4 regions of the Pseudomonas citronellolis genome follow, and region 2 is predicted to be linked to each of the others. Evidence: riboswitches for the same ligand, from Rfam matches in the RefSeq annotation. Region 2 holds a riboswitch; each other region holds the start of a gene.
What was found. A riboswitch is a leader RNA that binds a small molecule or an ion and turns the genes downstream of it on or off. The one in region 2 is predicted to bind cobalamin.
Positions count from the first base shown of each region.

Region 1: another riboswitch for cobalamin. It lies ahead of PcP3B5_RS25990 (TonB-dependent receptor domain-containing protein); the one in region 2 lies ahead of cobO (cob(I)yrinic acid a,c-diamide adenosyltransferase).
Region 3: another riboswitch for cobalamin. It lies ahead of cobG (precorrin-3B synthase); the one in region 2 lies ahead of cobO (cob(I)yrinic acid a,c-diamide adenosyltransferase).
Region 4: another riboswitch for cobalamin. It lies ahead of cobW (cobalamin biosynthesis protein CobW); the one in region 2 lies ahead of cobO (cob(I)yrinic acid a,c-diamide adenosyltransferase).

Region 1 covers NZ_CP014158.1:5,930,011-5,936,984, reverse strand. Annotated here, with positions in the region: gene PcP3B5_RS25990 (TonB-dependent receptor domain-containing protein) at 134-1,999, opposite strand; cobalamin riboswitch at 2,086-2,285, opposite strand; gene eutS (ethanolamine utilization microcompartment protein EutS) at 2,596-2,931, shown strand; gene PcP3B5_RS25980 (EutP/PduV family microcompartment system protein) at 2,934-3,401, shown strand; gene eutQ (ethanolamine utilization acetate kinase EutQ) at 3,398-4,093, shown strand; gene eutT (ethanolamine utilization cob(I)yrinic acid a,c-diamide adenosyltransferase EutT) at 4,101-4,943, shown strand; gene PcP3B5_RS25965 (phosphate acetyltransferase) at 4,940-5,941, shown strand; gene eutM (ethanolamine utilization microcompartment protein EutM) at 6,038-6,331, shown strand; gene eutN (ethanolamine utilization microcompartment protein EutN) at 6,447-6,734, shown strand; gene PcP3B5_RS25950 (aldehyde dehydrogenase family protein) at 6,829-6,974, shown strand, end outside.
Region 2 covers NZ_CP014158.1:1,659,946-1,666,919, reverse strand. Annotated here, with positions in the region: gene cobD (threonine-phosphate decarboxylase CobD) at 1-959, opposite strand, end outside; gene cbiB (adenosylcobinamide-phosphate synthase CbiB) at 952-1,989, opposite strand; gene bluB (5,6-dimethylbenzimidazole synthase) at 1,986-2,636, opposite strand; gene PcP3B5_RS07570 (cobyrinic acid a,c-diamide synthase CobB) at 2,633-3,928, opposite strand; gene cobO (cob(I)yrinic acid a,c-diamide adenosyltransferase) at 3,928-4,539, opposite strand; cobalamin riboswitch at 4,767-4,987, opposite strand; gene PcP3B5_RS07560 (FUSC family protein) at 5,010-6,974, opposite strand, start outside.
Region 3 covers NZ_CP014158.1:872,779-879,752, reverse strand. Annotated here, with positions in the region: gene PcP3B5_RS32300 (hypothetical protein) at 1-131, opposite strand, end outside; gene PcP3B5_RS04050 (magnesium chelatase ATPase subunit I) at 288-1,289, shown strand; gene PcP3B5_RS04045 (vWA domain-containing protein) at 1,271-1,954, shown strand; gene PcP3B5_RS04040 (glutathione S-transferase family protein) at 1,962-2,585, opposite strand; gene PcP3B5_RS04035 (cobalt-precorrin-6A reductase) at 2,840-3,568, opposite strand; gene PcP3B5_RS04030 (bifunctional cobalt-precorrin-7 (C(5))-methyltransferase/cobalt-precorrin-6B (C(15))-methyltransferase) at 3,565-4,767, opposite strand; cobalamin riboswitch at 4,845-5,028, shown strand; gene cobG (precorrin-3B synthase) at 5,120-6,448, shown strand; gene PcP3B5_RS04020 (precorrin-8X methylmutase) at 6,441-6,974, shown strand, end outside.
Region 4 covers NZ_CP014158.1:883,017-889,990, forward strand. Annotated here, with positions in the region: gene cobN (cobaltochelatase subunit CobN) at 1-2,223, opposite strand, end outside; gene cobW (cobalamin biosynthesis protein CobW) at 2,419-3,471, opposite strand; cobalamin riboswitch at 3,564-3,754, opposite strand; gene PcP3B5_RS04070 (cobalamin biosynthesis protein) at 3,854-4,258, shown strand; gene cobM (precorrin-4 C(11)-methyltransferase) at 4,305-5,054, shown strand; gene PcP3B5_RS32305 (hypothetical protein) at 5,515-5,637, opposite strand; gene mapR (GntR family transcriptional regulator MpaR) at 5,733-6,974, opposite strand, start outside.

The DNA of each region.
Region 1 (6,974 bases), 2.7 Mb from region 2:
ATCACCACGGCAGCATGGGTTTCGCAGGCTCAACCCATCCTACGAAGAGCGCCTCGGCGCGGTCAGCAAGACAGTTGCCCCTACTGGGCCGTGACGAGGTGCTCTTCGTAGGAGCGGGCCCTGCCCGCGATGGCTACAACTCCGGCGTCCAGGTCAGCGCCAGCAGCGCGGTGCGGCCGGCTTCCTTGTAGTGCAGGGTTTCGCTGGGGAAGCCCATGGGATCGGTCGGGCGCTGGTAGCTGGCGCGGGCGTAGTCGCGGTCCAGCAGGTTCTGCAGCTTCAGGTCCCAGCGCAGGGTTTCGCTGAACTGCCAACTGCCGCGCACATCGAGCACGCCGTAGCCGCCCAGGCGGTCCTGGTTGGCCGCGTCGGCGTAGCTGTTGCTCAGCGCGCGCCAGGTGCCGCCGACGCCGAAGGCGCCGAACTGGCGGTCCAGGTCCAGGCTCAGGGTGCGCCGGGCGCGGCGCGGCAGGGTGTGGCCGGTGTCGCGGTCGCGCGGGTCGAGGATGCTCAGGCCGAGGTTGGCCTGCCAGCCGAGGACCTCACGGGCCAGGCTGGCCTCGAAGCCGTCGATGCGCGCCTTGGCGATGTTCTGCGGCATGTTGCTGGCGCTGTCCCAGGCGATCAGGTCGTCCACCTCGGTACGGTACAGCGCGGCCTCCAGGTGCGTGCCGGCGAAGTCGCCGCGCCATTGCAGCTCGTAGGTCTTCGAGGTCTCGGCCTTCAGGTCCGGGTTGCTGGCGCCGGGGTAGTAGAGGTCGCTGAAGGTCGGCGCGCGGAAGCCCTCGCCGTAGCTGGCGACCCAGCTCTGGCTGGCGCCCACCGGCAGGGTGAAGGCGGCGTTCCAGCTGTTCTGCGAGCCGTAGCGCTCGTTGTCGTCGTGGCGCAGGCCCAGCTCGGTGGAGAAGGCCTCGCCCTTGAAGCTGTGCTGGGCGAAGAAGGCGTGGTTGGTGCGGCTGTCCTCGGCGAAGGCGGTGCTGCCCTCGACCTTGTCCTCGTACCAGTCCGCGCCCAGGGCTAGTTGGTTGCGGGTATCCAGCTGCAGGCGGTTGAGCCAGCTGGCCGAATGCCGGGTGGTTTCCAGGGTGCCGTTGTTCCATACCTCGGCGGCGCCGACGGCCTTGTTGCGGTCGAAGCTGCGGCCCAGCTCCACGCGGCTGTTCCACATCGAGGTCAGTTGGCCTTCGAGGTAGCCGCTGTAGCTGCTGACGCGGAACTCGTCGTGGGGCTCGGCGGGGGCGTAGCTGTAGGCGTCGTCGTATTCGCTGTCGCCGCGCTGGTCGTTGAGGCTGAAGCCGGCCTTCCAGTCGTCGTTCAGGCGGTGGTCCAGGTTCAGGTGCACGGCCTTGTTGCGCTGGCCGTCGTGGTCGCTGTCGGCGCCGACGTTGTCGCGGGTGTAGTCGTAGCCGCGGCTCTCGTCGAGGCTGGCGCCGAGGTCGAAGCGGGTGCGCTCGTCGCCGCCGGCGAGCGAGGCGCTGCGCTGGAAGGTGCCGTTGCTGCCGGCGGCCAGGCGCACTTGCGGGTGCAGGCCGGCTTCGCCGCGGCGGGTGAAGATCTGGATCACCCCGCCGATGGCGTCGGCGCCGTACAGCGCCGAGCGCGGGCCGCGGGTCACTTCCACGCGCTCGATGTTGTCGATGCTCAGGTAGTCCAGGCGGGCGATGCCGCTGCTGGCCGAGGCGATGCGCTGGCCGTCCACCAGCACCAGGGTCTGGCCGGGGTTGGTGCCGCGCAGGAAGTAGCTGGTCAGGCCGCCGGCGTTGCTCAGCTGCACGCCGGGCACGCGCTGCAGCAGCTCGGGCACGCTGCGCGCCTGCAGGCGCTCGATATCGTCGTGGGTGAAGACGGTGTTGGCCGCGGTGGCCTGGCCGCGGGGTTCGGCCTGGCGCGCCGAGGTGATGACCATCGACGGCAGTTGGTAAGCCTGTTCGGCATCGTCGCCGGCGAAGGCCGCCGCGGGCAGCACGGCGACGGCCAGGGCAAGACGGGAAAGTTTCATCGCTGGGGTTCCTCAAAAGTGGACTTTCGAGGAGGGCTGGCAAGGGCGGGAGTGGCCGCGCTTGAAGGTGCGGCCCTCCGCAACACCTGTCATGCGTGTCGAGGGCGGTCTCCGGGCTGCCGACTCGCACGCTCCCGGCCTTCCCATGCGTGGCGCACAGTGGCGGATTGGAGCGCGGCAGGCACGGGGCCTGCGGTCGGTTACCGTTGCGGGGGCAGCGCAGGCCTTTCACCTGCTTCCCGTTACCTCGAACGAAAACGTGCGCACCTTACGAACAACGCGGCGGCCGGGCAAGTCGGGCCGATGCGGAACCTGTCCGTCAGACGTCCCTTTCCTCTGCGGTCCGTCACGTCCATGGCGGCGCCCCGCCTGCGCCCGGGCGCTTCCCGGCGGCTGCGACAAAGTCACTCAGCACGCTGCGAACCGCGGCCGGAAAGCTCCGGCCAGCAGCCGCCAATGCGGCGCCGCGCGGGCGTTCCAGCCGGTTTTTGTAGGAGTTTTCTGGTCTTTCGGGGCGGCGGAAAACTTTGCCGGATTTTGATAGGGCCGCCGTCCGGGCACTTGTTAGCTTCCTAAGCAGTAGAGGAGGGGAGCACGTGTCCAAAGAGCGCATCATCCAGGAATTCGTCCCGGGCAAGCAGGTGACCCTGGCGCACCTGATCGCGCATCCCCAGGAGGAGCTGTCGAGCAAGATCGGCGTCCCTGGGGCGCAGGCCATCGGCATCATGACCCTCACCCCGGGCGAGACCGCGATGATTGCCGGCGACTTCGCCACCAAGGCCGCCGACGTGCGCATCGGCTTCCTCGACCGCTTCAGCGGCGCGCTGGTGCTGCACGGCAGCGTCGGCGCGGTGGAGGAGGCGCTGGCGCAGACCTGCGCCGCCCTCGGCCGGCTGCTGGACTACAGCGTCTGCCCGGTGACCAGGAGCTGACCATGGACGCGCCGCGTTATGCCCTGATCGGTGGCGTTGGAGCCGGCAAGACCACCCTGTTCAATGCCCTGTGCGGCAACCCCGAAGCGGCGCGCAAGACCCAGGCGCTGGACTACGGCCCCGGCGGCGCGCTGGACACCCCCGGCGAGTTCGTCAGCCACCCGCGCCTGTACCGCGCGCTGATCACCAGCACCGACGACGTCGACACCCTGGTCTACGTGCACCCCGCCGATGCGACGGAGTGCCGGCTGCCGCCCGGGCTGCTGGACATCCACGCCGGCAAGCGGCTGATCGGGGTGATCAGCAAGTGCGACCTGCCCGGCGTCGACCTGCCCGCCATCGAGCGCCTGCTGCGCGCCCACGGCATCGACGGCGCGATCGTCCACACCGCCAGCGACGACCCCGCCAGCATCGAGCGCCTGCGCGCGCTGTTGAACGCACGGAATCCGATCGAGGACCTGTTGAGATGAAGAAGCTGATTACCGCCAACGACATCCGTGAAGCCATCGCCGCCGGGCAGAGTTCCCTGGCCGTGGAGCTGCCGCGCTGCATCGTCACCCCCGAGGCGCGTACGGTCGCCGAGCAGGCTGGCCTGGCGCTGGTCGAGCGGGTGGCCGGCGAGCCGGCGGCGGCCGCGAGTGAACCGGCCGCGGCCGGGCCGAGCGAGGACGAGTTGACGCGGATTCGCGCCGAGGTGCTGGCGCGGCTGCCCGCCGAAGTGGATGCGCAACTGGTCGACCAACTGGTGCGCAAGGCCGCGCAACAGGGCGGCGCCAGCGTGGCCCGGGCGGCCTTCGAGGCGCGCACCGGCGCCGGCGGGATCAAGCTGGTGAAGGGCGGCAGCGTGCGCTTCGGCCGCCTGGAAGGCGTGCCGGGCGAATACCAGATCGGCATCACCGACGTGGTCGGCGCCGAGGACGGCAGCAGCATGGGCGCCGGCTTCATGCAGTGGGAAAACGCCTTCTTCCCCTGGACGCTGAACTACGACGAAGTGGACCTGGTGCTGGAGGGCGAGCTGCACATCCGCCAGAACGGCGAGACCCTGGTGGGCCAGCCCGGCGACCTGCTGTTCATTCCCAAGGGCAGCGCCATCGAGTTCGGCACCCCCAGCCGGGTGCGCTTCCTCTACGTGGCCTGGCCGGCCAACTGGCAGGAACAGTGAGGCGGCCATGAGCACTTTCATCACCGAAAGCTGGCTGCGCGAGCGCCACGGCCTGAGCGAAGGCACCGAGCTGCGGCTGCCCGCCGACGCGCGGTTGACCCCCGCCGCCCGCGCGCTGATCGACGAGCGCCACCTGTCGCTGAAGTTCCATGACGAACAGGGCCGCCTGTACCGGGCGACCGAAGAGCCGGACGCGGACGGCGCGCCGTGCCTGCAGGCGGTGCACGGGCTGACCGGCAGCGCCCGGCGCGTCGCCGCGACCTGCCAGCTGTGCGGCTCGGCGCCGGCCGACAAGCCCGCCGGCATGACCCATCTGAACGCCCACGAACTGGTGGCTAAGAACGACCCGCGCCTGCAGTTCCGCGCCCAGCTGGACGCGGCCATCGCCCTGGCGGTGTGGCTGCAGGTGGAGCTGCCGGAGCCGGCCGAGCTGGCCGCCTGGCTGGCCGACATCCGTTCGCTGCTCGGCCAACTGATGCGCGCCGACGTGCTGGACGAGGAGCTGGCCGGGTTCGCCGTCGGCGGGCTCGACGAGGCCGTGCTGCACCGCCTGTCCCACGCGCCGCTGAAATACCTGGGCCACGACCACCTGGTGCCCGAGTGCGGCCACGGCCGCGCGCCGGCGCTGCTCAACCTGCTGCGGGCCAAGGTCCGCGAGGTGGAAATCTGCGCCGCCCAGGTGTTCATGGAGACCGGCTTCAAGCTGCGCCGCGCGGACCTGCTGCACGCCCTCAACCGGCTGTCCAGCGCGCTCTACGTGGCCATGCTGCTGAGCCTGCTGCACCTGCGCGGGCAACCCTGGCCGAGCGCCGCGGAACTGAGCCGGCGCGTGCAGGGAGAGGCCCCATGAAACTGTTCGACGACTGCCGCCGGGCCGCCCGGCAGAACCCGCCGCGGGTGGTCTTCCCCGACGCCCTGGACCGCCGCGCCATCGAGGCGGCGCAGTTCCTCAAGGCCGAGGGCCTGGCCGAGCCGCTGCTGCTGGGCAACCCCTTCGCCCTGCGCGGCTACTGCCTGGAGCGGCACATCCGCCTGGGCGACCTCGGGCTGATCGATCCCGCGCGCTCGCCCTGGCTGCACGGCTTCGCCCAGGACCTGGCCCGGCGCCAGGACAAGCTCAGCCCCGAGCAGGCCCTGGAACAACTGCACGACCCGCTGTGGTTCGGCGCGGCGCTGCTGGCGGCCGGCCAGGTCGACCTGTGCATCGCCGGCAACCTCAGTGCCACCGCCGACGTGCTGCGCGCCGGCCTGCGGGTGGTCGGCCTGGCGCCGGGCAACCGCACGCTGTCCTCGGTGTTCTTCATGCTGCCAGCGGACGGCGGCGCCCCCTTGGCCTTCGCCGATTGCGGCGTGGTGCCGCGGCCGACGGTGGAGCAACTGGCGGACATCGCCCTGGCCTCGGCGGCCAGCTTCGAGCAGGTGACCGGCGAGCCGGCGCGGGTGGCGATGCTCTCGTTCTCCAGCCACGGCAGCGCCAGGCACGCCGACGCCGAGGCGGTGCGCCAGGCCTGCGAGCTTGTGCGCGAGCGCCGGCCGGAGCTGTGCGTCGACGGCGAGATCCAGTTCGACGCCGCCTTCGTTCCCGAGGTGGCCGCGGCGAAGGTGCCCGGCAGCCCGCTGGGCGGGGCGGCCAACGTGTTCGTGTTCCCCAGTCTCGAGGCCGGGAACATCGGCTACAAGATCGCCCAGCGGCTCGGCGGCATGAACGCCATCGGCCCGATGCTGCAGGGCATGAACGCGCCGCTGCACGACCTGTCGCGCGGCTGCACGAGCGAGGAAATGATCCAGACGGTGCTGCTGGCCAACAAGATGGCCGGCGGCGCCGAGGCTGTCGGGCGAGTCGCCTGAGCCGGACGGCGGCCCCCGCCGTCCGGGGGTAACGCGAGTGGCTAGCCACTCCGAAGAGGCCCTGCGAAGGGCGATCGATTGTTCGAGGAGAGTGAGATGGAAGCATTAGGCATGATCGAAACCAAGGGCCTGGTGGCGCTGATCGAGGCCTCCGACGCCATGGTCAAGGCCGCCCGGGTGAAGCTGGTGGGCGTCAAGCAGATCGGCGGTGGCCTGGTCACTGCGATGGTCCGCGGCGACGTCGCGGCCTGCAAGGCGGCCACCGATGCCGGCGCGGCCGCCGCGCAGCGCGTCGGCGAAGTGGTCTCGGTGCAGGTGATCCCGCGTCCGCATTCGGACCTGGAAGAGGTCTTTCCGATCAAGCTGGCGGCGGATCGCCCGGTGGATTGAGCGGCTCGCCGCGACCGTCCGAGCGGCGCCCGAGCCCGCCCTGCGCGTTCCGGGCGCCGCCATTGAGGATCCATGCGTATGCCGCGAGGGACGCGGCCCGACGAGGTAACAGGCGATGAAACTGGCGATTGTCGTGGGGCAGGTGGTGTGCACCGTGAAGCATCCGGGCGTGGGCCTGGACCGGCTGCTGCTGGTCGAGATGCTCGACCGCGCCGGCCGCCCCGACGGTGAACGGCACGTGGCCAGCGACAGCCTCGGCGCCGGCAACGGCGAGTGGGTGATGCTGGCCGGCGGCAGCGCCGCGCGCCAGGCCCTGGCCGAGGTGCGCGCGCCGATCGACCTGTGCGTGGTCGGCATCGTCGACGAAGCGGTGCTCGACGGCAGCCTGCTCTACCGCAAATAGGCCCGCCCCCGGCGGTCATTCACGACAAGCGTCCTCCACCGGCCCGCGCCAGGTGGAGTGGCCCGGCTCATCCCTGAATTCTGTGAGGCACGACGTGGACATCAACCCGAAGGAAATCGAACAGGTGGTCAAGGCGGTGCTCGCCTCGATAGGGGCGACCTCCACGGCTGCTGTCGCATCGCCGGGCGCGACCTGCGCCCCCGGCGTGTTCGTCGAACTGGACGCCGCCGTGGCCGCCGC
Region 2 (6,974 bases):
TGGTCCAGGCGCTGCCAGCCGGCTTCGTCGGCGGGCAGGCCGAAGCGCAGGCTCGGCGGACTGTCGAAGAGGCGCACGAGGATGCCGCGGCGGGCCAGGTGCTCGTGCAGTTCGCCGGCCCGAGGGTAGGCAAGCCACTGGAACAGCGCGGTGCCCTGGGTCAGCAACCGGTGCGTTTTCAGAAGCGCGGCCAGGCGTGCGCCGGCCTGCTCCAGCGCTGCGCGGCGTTCACCTTGCCGCGCATGGTCGGCCAGGGCGTGCCGGGCCACCCAGCGCGTCGGCCCGCTCACCGCCCAGGGCCCGAGCAATTCGGCCAGGCCCCGCAGCAGCGCCGGCTCGGCGAAGGCGAAGCCCAGGCGCGCGCCGGCCAGGCCGAAGAACTTGCCCAGCGAACGCAGCACCACCAGGCCCGGCTGGCCGCCGGCCAGGGGCAGCAGGCTGTGGCCGGGGGTGCAGTCCATGAAGGCCTCGTCCACCACCAGCCAGCCGCCGCGGGCGCGCAGGCGCTCGTGCCAGGCCAGCAAGCATTGGCTGTCGAAGCGTCGGCCGGTGGGGTTGTTGGGGTTGACCAGCAGCAGCACGTCGAGCTGGTCGACCAGGCCGTCCACCTCATCGTCGGCCAGTTCCAGCAGCTCATGGCCATGCTGTTTCCAGGCCGCCGCGTGTTCGGCGTAGCAAGGCGCGAGCACGCCGACCCGGCCCGGTGCGCGCAGGCGCGGCAGGGCCTGGATCGCCGCCTGGCTGCCGGGCAGCGGCAGCAATGAGTCACAGCCGTAGTAATCGCGCGCGGCCTGCTCCAGGCCGTCATCCTCTTCCGGCAGGCGCTGCCAGGCGCTGGCAGGGATGTCCGCCAGCGGCCAGGGCCAGGGCGCGATGCCGGTGGACAGGTCGAGCCAGCCCTCCAGCGCGATGCCGTAGCGCTGCGCGGCCGCGCGCAGCTTTCCGCCGTGCTCAAGCATGCAGCAGCGCCCCCAGGCCGAGGATCGCCAGCAGCCACAGCAGCACGCCCTGGCGCACCAGGGCCAGGGCCCGCCAGATGTCGCGGGCGCCTGGCGCCGGGCCTTCGCCCAGTTGCGGGCGCTCATGCAGTTCGCCGTGGTAGACGGCGTTGCCGCCCAGGGCCACGCCGAGCGCACCGGCGCCGGCGGCCATCACCGGGCCGGCGTTGGGGCTGTCCCATTGCGGCGCCTGGCGGCGCCAGCTGCGCAGGGCCAGGCGGGTGTTGCCGAGCAGCGCGTAGGTCAGCGCGACCAGGCGCGCGGGGATGTAGTTGAGGGCGTCGTCGATCTTCGCCGCGGCCCAGCCGAAGCGTTCGAAGCGCGGGTTGCGGTAGCCCCACATGGCGTCCAGGGTGTTGCTCAGGCGGTACAGCACCACGCCCGGCGCGCCGGCCACGGCGAACCAGAAGAGCGCGGCGAACACCGCGTCGCTGCCGTTCTCCAGCACCGATTCGGTGGCGGCCTTGGCCACCGCGCTGTCGTCCAGTTCGGCGGTCTCGCGGCTGACCATGTAGCCCACACGCTTGCGCGCCTCGGGCAGGTCGCCGTCGCGCAGGGCCAGGGCCACGGGTTCGGCGTGCTCGCCCAGGCTGCGCAGGCCGATGGCGGCGTAGAGGGCGATGGCGGAGACCAGCCAGCCGAGGTGCGGGACCAGGGTCAGCAGCCAGGTGAGGAAGGTCAGCGGCAGCACGGCCAGGGCCCAGGCGGTGACGCCGTGGCTGCGCCAGCCTAGGCCGGGGGTGTGGTTATCGGAGGTTGGGGAGGTTGGAAGAAGAGCGCCCTCTCCCCGGCCCTCTCCGGAAGGCGGCCCCCCCTGAAGGGAGAGGGGGCTATCCGTGCTAACCGTCGACAATGGCACTCGGGCGCGATTGAAGCGGCGCTCCAGGCGGTCAGCCAGGCGGCCGAAGGCCACCAGCGGGTGCCAGCGCTTCGGCTCGCCCAGCAGGCCGTCCAGGGCCACGCCGGCAACGCTCAGCAGGGCCAGACTCATGGGCGTTCTCCCCAGTGATTTTCGTAAAGCAGTTCGTTCAGCGGGCGCGGCTGGCGCCAGCCTTCCAGGGCCAACATGGGCGCCGGGTAGAACTCCGCCACCGGGCCCAGGCAGAGCACCGCCACCGCCTCGCTGCCCGCCGGCAGGCTGAGCAGTTCGCCCAGGGCGGCGGGATCGAACAGCGACACCCAGCCCAGCCCCAGGCCTTCGGCGCGGGCCGCCAGCCAGAGGTTCTGGATGGCGCAGGCCAGCGAGGCCAGGTCCATCTGCGGCAGGGTGCGGCGGCCGAAGACGTGGGCCTCGCGGCCGTCCGCCAGGGCCGCCACCAGCAGCTCGGCGCAGTCGCGGATGCCCTCGACCTTCAGCCGCATGAATTCCTCAGAGCGCTCGCCCAGGGCCTCGGCGGTCTTCACCCGCTCCGCCTCCACCAGGCCGTGGATGGCCTCGCGCAGTGCCGGGCGGGTGATGCGGATGAAGCGCCAGGGCTGCATCAGGCCGACGCTGGGGGCCTGGTGCGCCGCTTCCAGCAGCCGCGCCAGCAGCGCCGGGGCCACCTCGCCGCCGCTGAAGTGGCGCATGTCGCGGCGCTCGGCGATGGCGCGGTAGATGGCCGCGCGTTCCTCGGGGCTGTAGGCGTGCTCGTTCATGGGCGGAAGATCGCGGCGGCGGCCGCCGGGTTCGACGGCAGGTAGAAGTGGATATAGGACGCGGTCAGGCGGCCCAGGCGGAACACCGCCTCGGCCACCGGCTTGGCGTTCGGGCAGGTGCCGCGCAGGGCCGGCTCCAGTTGGCTGTCCAGCAGCGAATGGTGGAAGGTGTGGCCGCGCAGCGGGCCTTCCGGCAGTTCCACCTCCTGCAGGGCCAGGGCGGCAAGGCGCTTCTGCAGGGTGGCGCGGCCGGGCAGCAGGCCGAGCAGCCGACCGCTGCGGCCCTCGGCGTCGGTCAGGCCATCGAGCAGGTAGAGCATGCCGCCGCACTCGGCCAGCAGCGGCTTGCCGGCGGCATGGTGGGCGCGGATGGCCTCGGCCATGGCGCGGTTGTTCTCCAGCTGCGCCAGGTGCAGTTCCGGATAGCCGCCGGGTAGATAGAGGCTATCCACCTCCGGCAAGTATTCGTCGGTGAGCGGCGAGAAGAACTTCAGCTCGGCGCCCAGCTCGCGCAGCAGGTCGAGGTTGGCCTGGTAGAGGAAGGCGAAGGCGGCATCCCGCGCCACGCCGATGCGCACGCCGGCCAGGGACGCTTGCAGTTCGTGCTCGGTGGGCGCCGCGAAGCTCACCGGCGGCGGCAGGTCCACCGCGCTGCTGGCGGCCAGGGCGTCGGCGGCGGCGTCCAGGCGCGCGTCCAGGTCGGCCAGTTCCTCGGCCTGCACCAGGCCCAGGTGGCGGCTGGGCAGCTCCAGGTCGGCGCTGCGCGGCAACGCGCCGTACCAGCGGATCCACTCCGGCAGGCTGTCGCGCAGCAGGTCGCTGTGACGCTGGCTGCCGACGCGGTTGCCGAGCACGCCGGAGAACGGCAGGCCCGGCTGGTAGGTGGCCAGGCCCACGGCCAGGGCGCCGAAGGTCTGCGCCATGGCCTGGCCGTTGATCACGCCGAGCACCGGCACATCGAAGGTGCGCGCCAGGTCGGCCGCCGAGGGCGTGCCGTCGAACAGGCCCATCACCCCTTCGATGAGAATCAGCTCGGCCTCCCCTGCCGCTTCCCAGAGCAGCCGGCGGCTCTGCGCCTCGCCGACCATCCACAGGTCGAGCTGGTGCACGGGCGCGCCGCTGGCGCGGGCGAGGATCATCGGGTCGAGGAAGTCCGGGCCGACCTTGAACACCCGCACCCGGCGCCCCTGGCGCGCGTGCAGGCGGGCCAGGGCGGCGGTGACGGTAGTCTTGCCCTGCCCCGAGGCGGGAGCGGCGATCAGCAGCGCCGGGCACTGGCGCGCCTGGGGCATCAGAACTCCACTCCTTTCTGCGCCTTGATGCCGGCCTTGAAGGCGTGCTTGACCAGGCCCATCTCGGTGACGGTGTCGGCGGCGTCGATCATGCCCTGCTGGGCGGCGCGGCCGGTGACCACCACATGCTGGTGCGCCGGGCGCGCGGCGATGTCGGCCAGCACGGCGTCCAGCTCCAGGTAGCCGTGCTTGAGGGCGATGTTCAGCTCGTCCAGCAGCACCAGGCCGACGGCCGGGTCGGCCAGCAGCTCGCGGGCCACGTCCCAGGCCTGCCGGGCTTTCTCGATGTCGCGCCGGCGGTCCTGGGTCTCCCAGGTGAAGCCCTCGCCCATCACGTGGTAGCGCACCTGCTCGGGGAAGCGGCGGAAGAAGGCTTCCTCGCCGGTGCTCGCGGCGCCCTTGATGAACTGCACCACGCCGGCCTGCATGCCGTGGCCGAGGGCGCGGGCGAGCATGCCGAAGGCCGAGCTGCTCTTGCCCTTGCCGTTGCCGGTGAGCACCAGCAGCACGCCGCGCTCGTCCCGGGCCTGGGCGATCTTCTCGTCGATCACGTCCTTCTTGCGCTGCATGCGCGCGCGGTGGCGCTCGTCCTTTTCCGGGGATTCGCTCATCGTTGGGTCTCCTGGCCGAAGGCGGCCGTGCTCGCGATGCCAAGGCACCGGGGCTGAAGGGGCGTGCGGGAGGGACGACGGAAAGTAGCCGCGCGGCGCGGGGCCGTGGCTGGAAGGAGAATGCTCATCTGCCTGATCGCTCCACCGCTCTCACCCGCGCGGCTAGTAAACCGGGATGACGCGGGGCGATCGGAGCGCGGCCTGGGCAGCGCCCGACGGCTTCCTGCGCGTCGTCGTCGCTACGGGCCGGTCTCCGGGCTCGCGAGTGAAGGTCACCGGACCTCTGCGGCTGCGCCTTCCCATGCCGTTGGCACAGTGGCTGTTGCGTCCGCGTGACTCGCCTACCGTTGCGGGGGCAGCGCCGGAATGACCGAATTGGCTCGGTTGCACCGGCTTCCCTGTTTCACCTTCGGCCATGGCCGAGGGCACCTGTAGCAGGCGCGCAGCTTAGAGGCAGGCGGGGTGGCCGGTCAATCGGAGGCGGCGATGGGTCGCGCCTGCTGCGCGGGCGCGGCGGCCGGGTCCTGGCGGCACCAGCGCAGCCAGATGAACTGCAGCTGGACCAGGGTGGCGCGAGCCAGTTCGCGGTCCTCGGCCGGCAGCCGGTGGTCGTTTTCCAGGGCCTTGAACAGCGCCACGCTGGCCGCCTGCAGGGCCTGCTCGCGGCCGGCGCGCGGGCCGCCGGCGAGCAGCAGGTCGTGCAAACACAGCAGGTAGGCGTCGCGGGCCCGGCGCACGGGGCCGCGGGCAGCGGTCAGGCGCGCGCGCAGGAACAGCAGCTCGTCGCCCAGGTCCAGCGCCAGCAGGCCGCCGCGCCAGCGCGCGCGGCGCTCGGCCGGCAGGTTCTTGTAGAACTGCGCCAGGCGCAGCAGGCGGTCGGCGCTGCGGCCGTCGAACCAGACCTCCAGCGGCGGCAACGGACCGCGGGTGAGCCGCGCGAGGTCGGCGAGGATGGCCGCCAGCACGCGGCGGTAATGGCGCTGCCCGGGCGCCAGGCGCACCAGGTTGAACACCAGCACGGCGAAGGCCACGCCGATCACGGTGGCCAGCGCCGAATTGAGGAAGTGGCCGAGGTCGTAGCTCATCGCGTTGCTCGGCCCGATGTTCTTCACATAGAAGATGCAGAAGGACGAGGCGATGGCGGCGATCGGCGGCCGCGTCATGCACAGCGCGGCGATGAACAGCGGCACGCCCAGCACCAGCGCCAACGCCGGGAAGCCATCGCACAACGGCAGTATCACCAGGCCTGCGACGCCGGCAAAAGGTACCGACAGGACGATGCCGCGCAGGAAGTTCAGCCCGGCGCCGGCCGGGTTGTCGCGGCTGGCGAACAGGCTCAGCACCACGCCGGTGATGGACACCGCGCCCAGGCCGCTGGGCCAGGCCGTGGCCAGCCAGAAGGCCGACACGCAGAGGAACGCCAGGGCGCTGCGCAGGCCGTAGAGCAGACCGCGTTCGATGTCGCGGTGCCAGACGATCACCCCCGGCGCGTTGCGCGGCGCCTCGCCGTAGACCAGCGCCTGCATGCTGCGCTGGGCCTCGCCGGCCATCTCCAGGGTGCGCGCCAGGCATTCCAGGCACAGGCGTTGCTGGGCGTTGTCGCGTTCCCGCGCGGCGGCGCCGAGGCGTTCGCGGCAGTCCTCGAAGGCGCGGTACTCAGCCTTCTCCAGCAGCACCATGACCTCGCGCCGCCAGGGCTCCAGCGCGGCCGCCGCGGCCTGGTCCAGCAGCCGCCATTCCCGCGCCACCTTGCGCGCCGCACGCAGCAGGCCCAGCAGGTCGGCGTTCAGCACCCGCAGCGCCTGGGCCCGGCGCCGGCCGCTCTCGCCCTCGAACCAGGCGTGTTCGCGCTGCGCGTCCACCGCCACGATGCGGCCCATGGCGCGGATCAGCGGGCCGCGCTCGTCGGCGCCGGTCAGTTCGGCAGCGGCCGCCTGCAGGCCGGTTTCCCAGGCGCCCCTGCCCTGCTCCGCCAGTTGCTGCTGCACGCGCCGCGGCCAGAGCACGATGCTCACCAGCGATGCGCAGAGGATGCCCAGGCCGATCTCCGAGCAGCGCGCCACGGCCTGGTCGAACACCGTCATGGGCGCGGCGCTGGAAGGCAGCGCGATGATCGCCGTGGTATAGCCGGCGAGCACGAAACCGTAGGAAGAGAAGTTCTGCAGCAGCGAAGCGCCGGCGGTGCAGAACGCCAGCCAGGCGGCCATGGCCAGCAGGAATGGCAGCGGCGCCTGGCCGAACTGGGCGATCAGCGCCACCGAAACCACGGCCCCGATGCAGGTGCCGAGCAGGCGGAACACGCTCTTGGCCAGCACCATGCCGCTCAGCGGCTGGCTGACCACGAATACCGTGACCAGCGCCCACTGCGGTTGCTGCAACTCAAAGCGGAACGCCAGGTAGAGCGCGAGAATGCCGGCCATCAGCGACTTGCTGGC
Region 3 (6,974 bases), 790 kb from region 2:
GCGCGCCTGTGGCTAAACCAATACCCATAGAAGAAATAACCGGCGGCAGCGGCCAGCACCTGCGCGCGAACGACCGCGGAGCCGATGGCACCGGGGCGGGCGAGGGACTGGATGGACAGGCTGGACGGCATGGTTATCTCCACAAGATGCCGGCCAAGCTACCGCATCGGCGCGGGGCTTTCAATCATCCTTTCCTATCGCCTTCATCGACGGCGCCTCGCCCGGCCGCGCCGGCTTCGCTACCATTCGCCTTCCATGCACGCCCAAGCTCGCCGCAGGTAACGCCCATGCAACCGCACTTCCCCCTCGCCGCCGTGGTCGCCGCCGACGACCTGAAACTGGCGCTGTGCCTGGCCGCCATCGACCCGGCCATCGGCGGGGTGCTGATCGAGGGCCCGCGCGGCATGGCCAAGTCGACCCTGGCCCGGGGCGTGGCCGACCTGCTCGACGGCGGGCGCTTCGTCACCCTGCCCCTGGGCGCCAGCGAGGAACGCATCGTCGGCACCCTGGACCTGGACGCCGCCCTGGGCGAGGGCCGCGCGCGCTTCTCCCCGGGCATCCTGGCCAACGCCGACGGCGGCGTGCTCTACGTCGACGAGGTGAACCTGCTGCCCGACCACCTGGTGGACCTGCTGCTGGACGTGGCCGCCAGCGGCGTCAACCATGTCGAGCGCGACGGCCTGTCCCACAGCCACCCGGCGCGCTTCGTGCTGATCGGCACCATGAACCCCGAGGAAGGCGAACTGCGCCCGCAACTGCTGGACCGCTTCGGCCTCAAGGTCGAGCTGGGCGGCACGCCGCCGCCGGCCGAGCGCGCCGAGATCGTCCGCCGCCGCCTGGCCTTCGACGCCGACCCACAGGCCTTCCTCGGCCACTGGCAGGCCGAGCAGGACGCCCTGCGCCAGCGCTGCGCCCAGGCCCGCCAGCGTCTTCCCGGCATTCCCCTGGACGACGCCGCGCTGCAGGCCATCGCCGAGCGCTGCTACGCCGCCGGGGTGGACGGCCTGCGCGCCGACCTGGTCTGGCTGCGCGGCGCCCGCGCCCATGCCGCCTGGCGCGGCGCCGAGCGCATCGCGACGGAGGATATCGACGCCCTGGAGCCCTTCGCCCTCGCCCACCGCCGCCGCCATGCGCCGCCACCGCCAGCACAGTCGCAGGCACCCCAGGCCCCGGTCGCCAACCAGCCCGAACAAGGCGCGCAAAACGAAGGCCAGTGGGGCGAACTGCCGCCCCGCGCCGTGCCCGCCGGCGCCGCCCGCGAACTGCCGGGCTGGCCAAAAAAGCCCTGAGCATCCGCCCGCGCCCGGCCCCAGGCGCGGATGCCAGCCCCACACCCGGCCAACTCGCCGGCGGCCGCAGCGGCGCCCGCCGGCACGGCGCGCAGTCGCGCATCGACTGGCCGGCCACCCTCCTGCGCGGGCGCCCGAAGAGACGTGACGACCTGGTGCTGCGCGCCCGCAGCGCCAAGCCCCGCGAACTCTGGCTGGTGATCGTCGACGCCTCGGCCAGCACCCGCCGGCACGGCGCCCTGGGCCTGGCCAAGGGCCTGCTGGCGGAAGTCTTCGAGCAGGCCTACCGGCAACGCGCGCGCCTGGCCGTGCTGCACGCCGCGGGGCGGCAGCCGCGCTGGCTGTGGCAGGGGCAGAAGGCTTCGGCGCAGCTGCGCGACTGGCTGCATGAACTGGGCGCCGGCGGCGGCACGCCGCTGCCCGAGGCGCTGGCCCAGGCCGCCGACTGGCTGCAGCAGCGCCAGCGCCACAAGCCCGGCGAACGCCAGCGCCTGCTGATCGTCACCGACGGCCGCCTGAGCGACTGCCCGCCCCTGGCGCCGCTGCCCTGCGCCAGCCTGCTGGTGGACATCGAGAGCGGCCCCGTGCGCCTGGGCCGCGCCCGCCAGTTGGCCGCGAACCTCGGCGCCGAATACCGCGCCATCGGCGACCTGCCCCTGCGCTGAAGCAGGCTCAGGGCAGGCCGTTGCAACCGTGCTCGCAGAACCCCGGACGCTGGCCCAGCCGCTGGTAATAGGCGGCCACGGCAGGCAGTTCGGGGCGCTGCATCGGCGTCATGAACCAGCGCTGCACCGACAGGCCGATGGCGACGTCGGCCAGGCTGAAACGCTCGCCGGCGACATGGGCGCCGGTGCGCTCCAGCTGGCGGTCGAGCAGCGCCATCAGCCGGCCCCATTCCCGCTCGCTCGCCGCGATGGCCGCGGCATCGGCATGAGCCGGGCTGTTGCGCACCCGCGCCATGAACACGTAGCGCCAGGCGTTGTTCAGCTCGGTGGCCTGCCAGCCCATCCACTGCTCCACCAGCGCCCGTTCGCGAGGCGCGGACGGCAGCAGCTCGTCGCGCGGGTACTGGCTGGCGAGGTAACTGCAAATGGCATTGCTCTCCCAGAGCACGAAATCGCCGTCCACCAGCACCGGCACCAGCGCATTGGGATTGAGCGCGAGGAATTCCTCCGGGTCGGTGGCGCGGAAACCGCTGCCCCAGTCTTCCCTGGCGTAGGGAAGCTGCAGCTCGGCGCAGGTCCACAGCACCTTGCGCACGTTGATCGATGAGGCCTTGCCGAGAATCCGCAGCATCTGCCGGCTCCTTGCCGAAAAGGGCAGCTTAGAGCGTCGGCGGGCGGTTCGCGAGCAAGCCCTGCACCCTCCACCCCCGTAGGATGGGTTGAGCGAAGCGATACCCATCACCATGGCAGCATGGGTTTCGCATGCTCAACCCATCCTACGAAAGCGCCCCGGCGCGATGGGCAAGACAGTTGCTCCCATAGGCGGCGCACACACGCTCTTCGTAGGAGCGAGGGGACGCCTAGTTCTTGCTCGCGAACCCGGCCCTACAGAAGCGGCTCCAACGCCATCCACAACGCCTCGACGCTGTCGAACCGCCGATCCACCTCGGGCAATTCCGGCCGCGCCAGGATCAGCACCGGCACGCCCCGCTCGCGCGCCACCTGCAGCTTCGGCTCGGTGGCCTGGCTGCCGCTGTTCTTGCTCACCAGCACGTCGGTGCCCAGGCGCGCGAACAGCTCGCGCTCGCCCTCCAGGCTGAAGGGCCCGCGCGCGCCCAGCACCTCGGCGCGTTCGGTTCCGGGCAGGCTCTGCAAACAGCGCACGGTCCAGAACTGATGTTCGGGAATTTCGCCGAGGTGCTCCAGCGGCTCGCGCCCCAGGGTGAACAGCGGCCGGCGGAACGGCGCCAGGGCGGCGATCAGCTGCGCCCAGCCTGCTACCTCGCGCCAGTCGTCACCGGGCCCGGGCTGCCAGCCGGGGCGGCGTAGGGCCCAGCAGGACACGCCGGCCAGCTGCGCGGCGCGGGCGGCGTTGCGGCTGATCTGCGCGGCATAGGGATGGGTGGCGTCGAGCAGCAGATCGTAGCCCTGCCCGGCGATGAAATCCGCCAGGCCCTCTGCCCCACCATAGCCGCCGACACGCACCTGGCAGGCCAGGTCGTCCGGCACCTTGCCCAGGCCGGCCAGGCTGTACAGGTGACCGGGACCGAGGCGGCGGGCGATGGCCAGGGCCTCGCCGATGCCGCCCAGCAGCAGGATGCGTTTGCCGTTCACGGCTTGCGCACCGCCAGCAGGGTGATCGGCAGGGCCGCGCGCCAAGTGTCGAAACCGCCCAGGGGCTGCGCCTGGGCCACCTGCAGGCGCACCAGCTCGCCGCCGTGGCGTTCGCGCCAGCCGACCAGGGCCGCCTCGCTCTGCAGGGTCACCGCGTTGGCCAGCAGCCGGCCGCCGGGCTTGAGGCAATCCCAGCAATACTCCAGCACGCCCGGCACGGTGACGCCGCCGCCGATGAAGATGGCGTCCGGCGCCTCCAGGCCCTCCAGGGCTTCCGGTGCGCGCCCGGCCACCAGTTGCAGGCTGGGCACGCCGAGGGCGTCGCGGTTGTGGGCGATGTGCCCGAGACGGCTTTCCTCGGCCTCGATGGCGAAGGCCCGGCAACTGGGGTGCGCGCGCATCCACTCGATGCCGATGGAGCCGCAGCCGGCGCCGACGTCCCAGAGCAGTTCGCCCGGCTCCGGGGCCAGGCGCGCGAGGGTCACCGCGCGCACGTCGCGCTTGGTCAGCTGGCCGTCGTGGCGGTAGGCGTCGTCGGGCAGGCCGGGGGTCAGCGCCAGGCGCCGGGCATCGGCGCCGGCCACGCAGTCGATGGCCAGAACGTTGAGCGCAGCGGCCTCGTCCAGCGACCAGTCGGCAGCCAGGCCGTCGATGCGCCGCTCGCGCTCGCCGCCCAGGTGTTCCAGCACGCTCAGCCGGCTCGGCGCGAAGCCGCGTTCACGCAACAGCGCGGCCACCGCTGCGGGGCTGCGGCCATCGGCGCACAGCACCAGCAGGCGGCGCCCCGGATGCAGGCGCGCGTTCAGCGCCGCCAGCGGGCGGCCCACCAGCGACAGCAGCTCCACGTCCTGCAGCGCCCAGCCCAGCCGCGCCGCCGCCAGGCTCACCGAGGACGGCGCCGGCAGCACGCGCATTTCCGCCGCCGGCAGTTGCCGCGCGAGGCTCGCGCCCACGCCGAAGAACAGCGGGTCGCCGCTGGCCAGCACGCAGGTGGGGGTGCCGCGCCGCGCCAGCAACGGCGCCATGTCGAAGGGGCTCGGCCAGCGCCTGCGCTGCGCGCCGATGCACGGCGGCAGCAGGGCCAGCTGGCGCTCGCCGCCGAACACATCGCTGGCCGCCAGCAGGGCGCGGCGGGCGGTCTTGCCGAGGCCGGCATAGCCGTCCTCGCCGATGCCGACGATGGTCAGCCAGGGCGTCATGGGGGTTCCTCTGCGTTGCGACACTGCGCCGCCGGCGTTTCGACGGGCAGGGTTTTCAAGGGGTCGGGCAAAGCGGGCATAATACAGCCTTCGTCGGTGCCCATCAGGGCCGAAGAGGGAACGCGCAGGAGCCATCCAAGCGCGGCTGCCCCCGCAACTGTAAGCAGCGAGTCCACGCGTCATTGGCCACTGGGAAACCGGGAAGGCCGCGTCGGGCAAAGACCTGCCAGCCAGGAGACCTGCCGACGGGACCAGTCGCGTGTGCAAGCATCGAGCGGGGTGTATCGATGTTGTAGATCCTCCCAATCAGGGGCGATCCGCAAGGTCACCGCGACCCAGCCATGGTGACCCTGTGCCGAATCTGCCGCCTGTTCCCCCTGTCGAAATCCGCCCGTCGCCCTGCCCGGGGCTGCTGCGCGTGGTCGCTTCCGGCGATGGCGGCATCTGCCGCATCAAGCTGCCCGGCGGGCGCCTCGACGCCAGCGGCGCCAGGGCCATCGCCCGCGCCGCCGAACGCCATGCCGACGGCGTGCTGGAGGCGACCAACCGCGCCAACCTGCAGATCCGCGGCGTGCACGAAGGCGCCGGCGCGGCGCTGTCCGCCGAGCTGCTGCGGGCCGGGCTGGGCCCGCGGGTGGCCGCCGCCGACGACGTGCGCAACCTGCTGCTCAGCCCCGCCGCCGGCCTCGACCCGGCCCAGGCCCTGGATGTCGCGCCGCTGGCCGCCACGCTGCTCGACCTGCTGCAGGACGAGCCACGCTTCCACGGCCTGTCGCCCAAGTTCGCCCTGCAACTGGATGGCGGCGAATCCCTGGCGATGCTCGAACACCCCCACGACATCTGGCTGTCGGCCATGGACGCCGGGCGCTTCGCCTTCGGCCTGGCCGGCTGCCCGCCGCTGCGCGCGCAGGACAGACCCGCGCTCGCCGCCGTCGCCAGCGAACAGCTGCCGGCCCTGGTCGAGGCGCTGCTGAACCTGTTCCTCGACCTGGCCGGAGAAGGCGTCTCGCGCATGCGCCAGTTGCTGGCGAAGGTGCCCGCGCAAGACCTGCTGGCGCGCCTCGATCTGCCGCTGCAACAGGACGTGGCCGACTGGCGCCGCGCCGCCGTCGAGCCCTTCGCCCACCTGGGCATCCGCCCGCAGCGCCAGGGCGGCCTGTGCAGCGTCGGCGCAGGCTTCGTCCTCGGCCGCCTGCACAGCGGGCTGCTGCGCGAACTGGCCGATCTCGCCGAACGCGAAGGCGACGGCAGCCTGCGCCTGACGCCCTGGCAGGGCCTGCTGCTGCCCAACGTGCCGGCTGCGCGCGCCAGCGCCGTGCTCGCCGCACTCGACAGCCAGGGCCTGATCATCTCGGCCGCACAGCCGCTGTCCCGGCTGGTGGCCTGCAGCGGCTCGGCCGGCTGCGCCCGCGGCCTGGCCGACACCAAGGCCGACGCCCTGCGCCTGGCCGAACGCCTGCGCGCGCCGCTGCCCGCCGGCGTGCACCTGTGCGGCTGCCCGCGCTCCTGCGCCGCCGCCCACGTGGCGCCGCTGACCCTGCTGGCCGTCGCCGACGGCCGCTACGACCTCTACCGCCGCGCCCCCGGCCACGCCGGCTTCGGCCAGCCGCTGGCGCGCGACCTGACCCTCGACGCCGCGGCCGACCGGCTGCGCGATCCCGGAGCCCTACCCGATGCTTGACTACATCCGCGACGGCCAGGCGATCTACCGCCAGTCCTTCGCCACCATCCGCGCCGAGGCCGACCTCTCGGCCATTCCCGCCGACCTGGAAAAGCTCGCCGTGCGGGTGATCCACGCCTGCGGCATGGTCGACGTGGTGCAGGACCTGCGCTTCTCCCCCGGCGCCGGCGCCATCGGCCGCGCGGCCCTGGCGGCGGGCGCACCGATCCTCTGCGACGCGCGCATGGTCGCCGAGGGCGTCACCCGCGCGCGCCTGCCGGCGGCCAACGAGGTGATCTGCACGCTCAACGAAGCGGACGTCCCGGCCCTGGCCCGCGAGCTGGGCAACACCCGCTCGGCGGTAGCCCTGGAGCACTGGCGCGAACACCTGGAAGGCAGCGTGGTGGTGATCGGCAATGCCCCCACCGCGCTGTTCTACCTGCTGGAAATGCTCGACGCCGGCGCGCCGAAGCCGGCGCTGATCCTCGGCTTCCCGGTGGGCTTCGTCGGCGCCGCCGAATCCAAGGACCTGCTCGCCGCCGACAGC
Region 4 (6,974 bases), 780 kb from region 2:
CAGCGGATCGCGGCCCAGTTGCAGGTCCGCCGCCAGGGCGCGCAGCAGGCTGGCGTTGCCGCCCTTGCCGTCGCCCCGGGGGATGCGCACCAGCGACAGCAGGGTATCGCGGCGCAGCTGGCCTGCCGGCGATTCGCCGAACACGTGCAGGCCGTCGCGAATCTGCGATTCCTTGAGGTCGCAGAGGTAGGCGTCCAGTTGCGGCAACCAGCTGTCTTCGTCGTCGTTGAGTTGCAGGCCCAGCTCGCGGTCCAGGGCGGCGGCGCGCACCGCGTCGAGGATTTCCCCGCGCAGTTGCACGGCGCGGCGCGGGTCCAGCAGCGAGGCGTCGTAGTACTCGTCGGCCAGGCGCTCCAGGTCGCGCAGCGGGCCGTAGTTCTCGGCGCGGGTCAGCGGCGGCATCAGGTGGTCGATGATCAGCGCCTGGCTGCGGCGCTTGGCCTGGGCGCCCTCGCCGGGGTCGTTGACGATGAACGGGTAGAGGTTCGGCAGCGGGCCGAGGATCGCGTCCGGCCAGCATTCCTCGGACAGGCCCACGCCCTTGCCCGGCAGCCATTCGAGGTTGCCGTGCTTGCCGACGTGGATCACCGCGTCGGCGCCGAAGGCCTCGCGCAGCCAGAAGTAGAAGGCCAGGTAGCCGTGCGGCGGGACCAGCGCCGGGTCGTGGTAGATGGCCGCCGGGTCGAGCTGGTAGCCGCGCGCCGGCTGGATGCCGACGAAGGCCAGGCCCAGGCGCAGGCCGGCGACCATCATGCGGCCGTTGCGGTGCATCGGGTCCTGCTCGGGCTCGCCCCAGCGCTCGCGCACGGCGCGCTGGTTGGCCTCGGGCAGGCGCGCGAAGCAGGCCAGGTAGTCGGCCAGCGCCAGGCTCTGGGCGCAGGGGCGCAGGTCGAGGTTGTCGAGGTCGTTGCTCACGCCGCCGAGCAGGCTGTGGATAAGCGCATCGCCAGTCTCCGGCAGGCCGACCACCGGGTAGCCCGAGGCTTCCATGGCGCGCAGGATGTTCAGCGCCGCGGCGGGCGTGTCCAGGCCGACGCCGTTGCCGATGCGCCCGTCGCGGGTCGGGTAGTTGGCCAGGATCAGCGCCACGCGCTTGTCGGCGTTGGCCTTGCGCGCCAGCAGCACCCAGCGCCGCGCCAGCTCGGCGACGAAGTCCATGCCCGGGCGGTGCGCCAGGTAGCAGACCACGTCGCTCTGGCTGCGCTCGCTGCGCCAGGCCAGGCCCTTGAAGCTGACGGGGCGGGTGATCAGGCGGCCGTCCAGCTCCGGCAGCGCCACGTGCATGGCCAGGTCGCGCGGGCCCAGGCCCTGGGCGTTGGCGCGCCACAGTTCGAGGTTGTCCAGCGAGCAGATGGCTTGCAGCACCGGCACGTCGCGGCGGAACGGGCGGGCCTGGGGCGCGTCCGGGTTGGACTGGGCGAAGCCGGTGGTGTTGATGATCAGCTCGGCGCAGGCCTCGTCCAGCAGCGCCTCGACCTGCTCCAGGCAGGCCGCTTCCTTGAGGCTGGCCACGGCGATCGGCAGCGGGTTGAGCTGCTGCGCGCGCAGGCTGGCGCAGAAGGTGTCGATGAAGCCGGTGTTCGCCGCTTGCAGGTGGGTGCGGTAGAACAGCAGCGCCGCCACCGGCCAGCCGGGGTTCCACTCGGCCTGCCAGTGGGTGAGGGTGGCTTCAGCGTGGCCGGGATGGTGCAGGGCGACGCGGGGCAGGGCGCGCGGTTCGTTCCAGGGATAGGCGCGGTCCAGGTACTGGCTGGCCAGGTTGGCGAAGAACTGCCGGGCGTTGTCCAGGCCGCCCTGGCGCAGGTACTGCCAGAGGCGTTCGGCCTCCTCGGGGGGCACGCTGCACAGCGCGCTGAGTTCGGGGTCGGGCTTGTCGTCGCCGGGCACCAGGATCAGCGTGGCGCCGCGCCCGGCCAGGGCCACCAGTTGCTCGATGCCGTAGCGCCAGTAGCCGACGCCGCCGTGCACCGAGATCAGGATGACCTTGGCGTGCCGCAGCACCTCGTCGACGTAGAGGTCCACCGAGGCGTGGTTCTGCAACTGCATGGGGTTGGCCAGGCGCAGGCTCGGGTAGTCGTCGGGCAGTGCGCGGGCGGCCTCGGCGAGCAGCGCCAGGTGCGAGTCGCCGCTGCAGAGGATGACCAGCTCGGCGGGCGTCTGGGCCAGGTGGGCGATGCCGTCGTCGGGGACGAAGCCGCCGGGTTGGGTGCGCAGCAGGTGCATGCGGGGGACCTCTTTCGCTCGGTCAGGAGCGCCCTCTCCCCAGCCCTCTCCCTGAAGGGAGAGGGGGCCGGTTCGGTGTGCGCGCGGACATTGTGCTTACCGATGGGCATGGCCCGTGCTCGTGCGCTGGCATATCGGCGAAGCGCCGGATCAGCCCCCCTCTCCCTCCGGGAGAGGGGTTGGGGGTGAGGGTATTCACGCCAGCGCGGTGCGCAACTCGTTGGCGATGGCGGCCTGGTCCAGCTCCTGGCCGATCACCACCAGGCGGGTGGCGCGGGTTTCGTCGCTCAGCCACTGGCGGTCGAAGTGCTTGTCGAAGCGCTTGCCCACGCCTTGCACCAGCAGGCGCATGGGCTTGCCGGGGATGGCCGCGAAGCCCTTGACGCGCAGCACCGCGTGGCGCTCCACCAGTTGGCCGAGGGCGGCGAGCAGGGCCTGTTCCTGCACTTCCGGGAGGTCGACGTGGAAGGAGTCGAACTCGTCGTGGTCGTGGTCCCCATGGCCTTCGTGGTCGTGGTGGGTGGGGCGGCTGTCGATGTGCAGCTCGGCCTCGGCGTTGAGCCCCAGCAGCACCGACAGCGGCAGCTGGCCGGCGCTGGCTTCGACGATCTTCACCGCCGGCGGCAGTTCTTCGGATACGTGCGCGCGCACTTGCGCGAGGGCGTCGGCATCGAGCAGGTCGGCCTTGTTCAGCACCACCAGGTCGGCGCTGGCCAACTGGTCTTCGAACAGCTCGTGCAGCGGCGATTCGTGGTCCAGGTTCGGGTCCTGCCTGCGCTGCTCGTCCACCTGCTCGGGATGCGCGGCGAAGGTGCCGGCGGCCACTGCCGGGCTGTCGACCACGGTGATCACCGCGTCGACCGTGCAGGCATTGCGGATTTCCGGCCACTGGAAGGCCTGCACCAGGGGCTTGGGCAGGGCCAGGCCGGAGGTCTCGATGAGGATCTGGTCCAGCTCGCCGCGACGCGCCACCAGTTCGCGCATTACCGGGAAGAATTCTTCCTGCACGGTGCAGCACAGGCAGCCGTTGGCCAGTTCGAAGACGCGGCCCACGGCTTCTTCTTCGCTGCAGCCGATGGAGCATTGCTTGAGGATTTCGCCGTCGATGCCCAGTTCGCCGAACTCGTTGACGATCACCGCGATGCGGCGACCTTCGGCGTTGTCGAGCATGTGCCGGAGCAGGGTGGTCTTCCCGGCGCCTAGGAAGCCGGTGACGATGGTGACGGGGAGCTTGGCCAGGGTTTGCATGGTCGCCTCTGCGCTGCGATGGCGGGAGGCAGAGGCGCGCGCACGGAGGTTCCGCGCGTCGGAAGCCGCCACCGGATCACCCCGCCCGGTTGTGGTAATGCTGGTTCGAGGCAGGTCTCCTGGCTCACGATCCGGCTTGCGCCTGGCCTTCGCCTTCCCGCCCGTGGGCAGTGGCATTCGAAGGGGTTTGGATCGTTCACAGTTGCGGGGGCAGCCGTGGCCTTGACCACGTTCCCTCTTAGCTCCGGCGCCGGGCCGGAGAACCTCGAAGCGGCAAAGGCTACGCAGTGCCCGGCGGGCGGTCAATCGCCGCCGGGCCGGTTGACGCTCTGCCTGGGCCGTGCTGTGCTGCCCGGCGATTGCCCGTGGAAGGATCGCCCGCGTGATACTGGTTGCCGGACTGGGGTGCCGCCGTGGCTGCGGCGCCGACGAACTGCTCGCCCTGCTGCGCGCCTGCCTGCGCGAGGCCGGCCTCGACGAGGCGGCGCTGAGCGCCTTGGCCAGCAGCGAGGCCAAGGCCCTGGAAGGCGGCCTGCGCGACCTGTCGCGGCAACTGCGCCTACCCCTGGAACTGCTGGATGCGCAGCGCCTGGCGCCATATGAGCAGCGGCTGACTTCCACTTCCGAGCGGGCTCGCCAGGTCACCGGCAGCGCTGGCGTGGCTGAGGCTGCTGCCCTGGCATTGGCCGAAGCGCTGGCCGAGGGCCCGGCGCGGCTGGTGGTGCCCAAGCGGCGCAGCGCCAACGCCACCTGCGCGCTGGCCATGGCGCCGGCTCTGATGGGATAGCGGGCTGGGGTAGACTGCGCCTTTCCCGATCCGAAGCGAAACGCCCATGACGGTCTATTTCATCGGCGCCGGCCCCGGCGATCCCGAGCTCATCACGGTCAAGGGCCAGCGTCTGCTGCGCAGCTGCCCGGTGATCCTCTACGCCGGCTCGCTGGTGCCCGAGGCGGTGCTCGAAGGGCACGGCGCCGAGGTGGTGGTGAACACCGCCGAGTTGCATCTGGAGCAGATAGTCGCGCTGCTGGCCGAGGCCCACACGAAAGGCCAGGACGTGGCCCGCGTGCATTCCGGCGACCCTTCGCTGTACGGCGCCATCGGCGAGCAGATCCAGCACCTGCGCCGGCTCGGCATTCCCTACGAGATCGTCCCCGGCGTCACTGCAACTGCCGCCTGCGCCGCGCTGCTGGGCTGCGAGCTGACGCTGCCGGAGGTGTCGCAGACGCTGATTCTCACCCGCTACGCCAGCCGCACGAAGATGCCCGAGGGGGAATCCCTGGGCGACCTGGCGCGGCACCGGGCGAGCATGGCCATCCACCTGGGCGTGGGCCAGCTGGAGAAGATCGTCGCGGAGCTGTTGCCGCACTACGGCGCGGACTGCCCGATCGCGGTGATCCACCGCGCCAGTTGGCCGGATCAGGACCAGGTCAGCGGCACCCTCGGAGACATCCTGCCCAAGGCCCGGGCCAAGGGCTTCAAGCGGACTGCGCTGATTCTGGTCGGGCGGGTGCTGGCGGCGGAGGGGGGCGGCGAGTCGTCGTTGTATAGCGCGGGGCATGCACATCTGTATCGGCCGGATTGATGGCAGATGGCTGGGGCTTGTTTGTAGGAGCGAGCTTGCTCGCGAATGGTGCCAACCGGATGCTCTGGTGCTGGGTGTGGCGCCTTTCCCTCTCCCCAGCCCTCTCCCTGAAGGGAGAGGGGGCTTGTCCGTGCCGAGAGGAGGAGTGGTTTCAGCCGGAAACCGCCGAGACAGCCGGCTAACTGCAGCACATCCAACTCTGCCCAACGGTCCCCTCTCCCTTCAGGGAGAGGGTTAGGGAGAGGGCGCTCTTAAACCCGGCCCCACAGCCCCCCGCCGTGGCGATGGCGTTTCTCCGCACCTTGCAGGAGCAACTGTCTGCTCCGAGGCGCTCTTCGTAGGATGGGTTGAGCTTGCGAAACCCATGCGGTTGCGCTGATGGGTATCGCTTCGCTCAACACCATCCTACGAAGAGCCATGCTCGCTCATCCCGTAGGAGCGGATTCATCCGCGATGATGCCTACGCCATCCAATCATCCGGCCCACGTCCGGGCAGGCCGTGGCGGATGTACCAGCGCACGCCCAGGTGCAGGCCCAGGGCGGTGCCCACTGTCAGCAGGATCGTCAGGGTTTCCGCGTCCATGGTCGCTGTCCTTCGTCCGGGGTCTGGTCTGACAGCCTATGCCTGCGGCAATCTGTCGCACAGATACAGATCCTGTCCGAATGTACGGAGCAGCGCTACAGCGACTGGATGATCCGCCCCAGGGTCTCCATGGCCTTTTCGCTGCGCGGCGTCCAGGGGTGGCCGTAGTTCAGCCGCAGGCAGTGGCGGAAGGCGCGGGTGGCGGAGAAGATCGGCCCGGGGGCGATGCTGATGCCCTGGGCGTGGGCGAGCTGGAACAGCTTCAGCGCGTCGATGCGTTCGGGCAGTTCCAGCCAGAGGAAGTAGCCGCCGCTGGGGCGGGTCACCCGCGTCGCTTCGGGGAAGTGCCGGGACACCGCGGCGAGCATGGCGTGCTGCTGGCTTTCCAGGGCGTGGCGCAGCTTGCGCAGGTGGCGGTCGTAGCCGCCGTGCTGCAGGTAGTCGGCGATGGCCGCCTGGGCCGGCACCGAGGCCGACAGGCTGGTCATCAGCTTCAGGCGCTCGATCTGCTCGTGGAAGCGCCCGCCAGCCACCCAGCCGACGCGGTAGCCCGGCGCCAGGCTCTTGGAGAAGCTGCCGCAGTGCATCACCAGGCCCTCAGCGTCGTAGGCCTTCACCGGCTTGGGCGCCTGCTGGGCGAAGTACAGCTCGGCGTAGACGTCGTCCTCGATCAGCGGCACCTGGTGCTTGCCCAGCAGGCCGGCGAGGGCGCGCTTGCTGTCCTCGCCCATGCTCGCGCCCAGCGGGTTCTGGAAGTTGCTCATGAACCAGCAGGCCTTGATCGGCAGGCGCTCCAGGCTGTCGGCCAGCACCTGCAGGTCGATGCCCTCGCGCGGGTGTACGGGGATTTCCACGGCCTTGAGCTTGAGCCGCTCCAGCACCTGCAGGGTGGCGTAGAAGGCCGGCGCCTCGATGGCCACCAGGTCGCCGGGCTGGGTGACCACCTGCAGGCACAGGTTCAGCGCCTCCAGCGCGCCGTTGGTCACGACCAGTTCCTCCACCGGCAGCGGCGTGCCGTTGACCATGTAGCGCAGGGCGATCTGCCGGCGCAGGGCGTGGCTGCCCGGGGTCATGTCGGCCACCGCGGCGCGCGGCTCCATGTCGCGCACGGCATGGGCCATGGAGCGCGCCAGGCGCGGCAGGGGGAACAGTTCCGGAGCGGGGAAGGCCGAGCCGAAGGGCACGGTGTCCGGGTCCTTGATCGAGCTGAGCACCGAGAACACCAGCTCGCTGACGTCCACCTCGGTGGTCTGCGCCTCGTGGCGGGCGATCTCCGGTTCGGCCAGGGCGCGGCGTACGTGCTCGCGGACGAAGTAGCCGGAGCGCGCGCGGGCCAC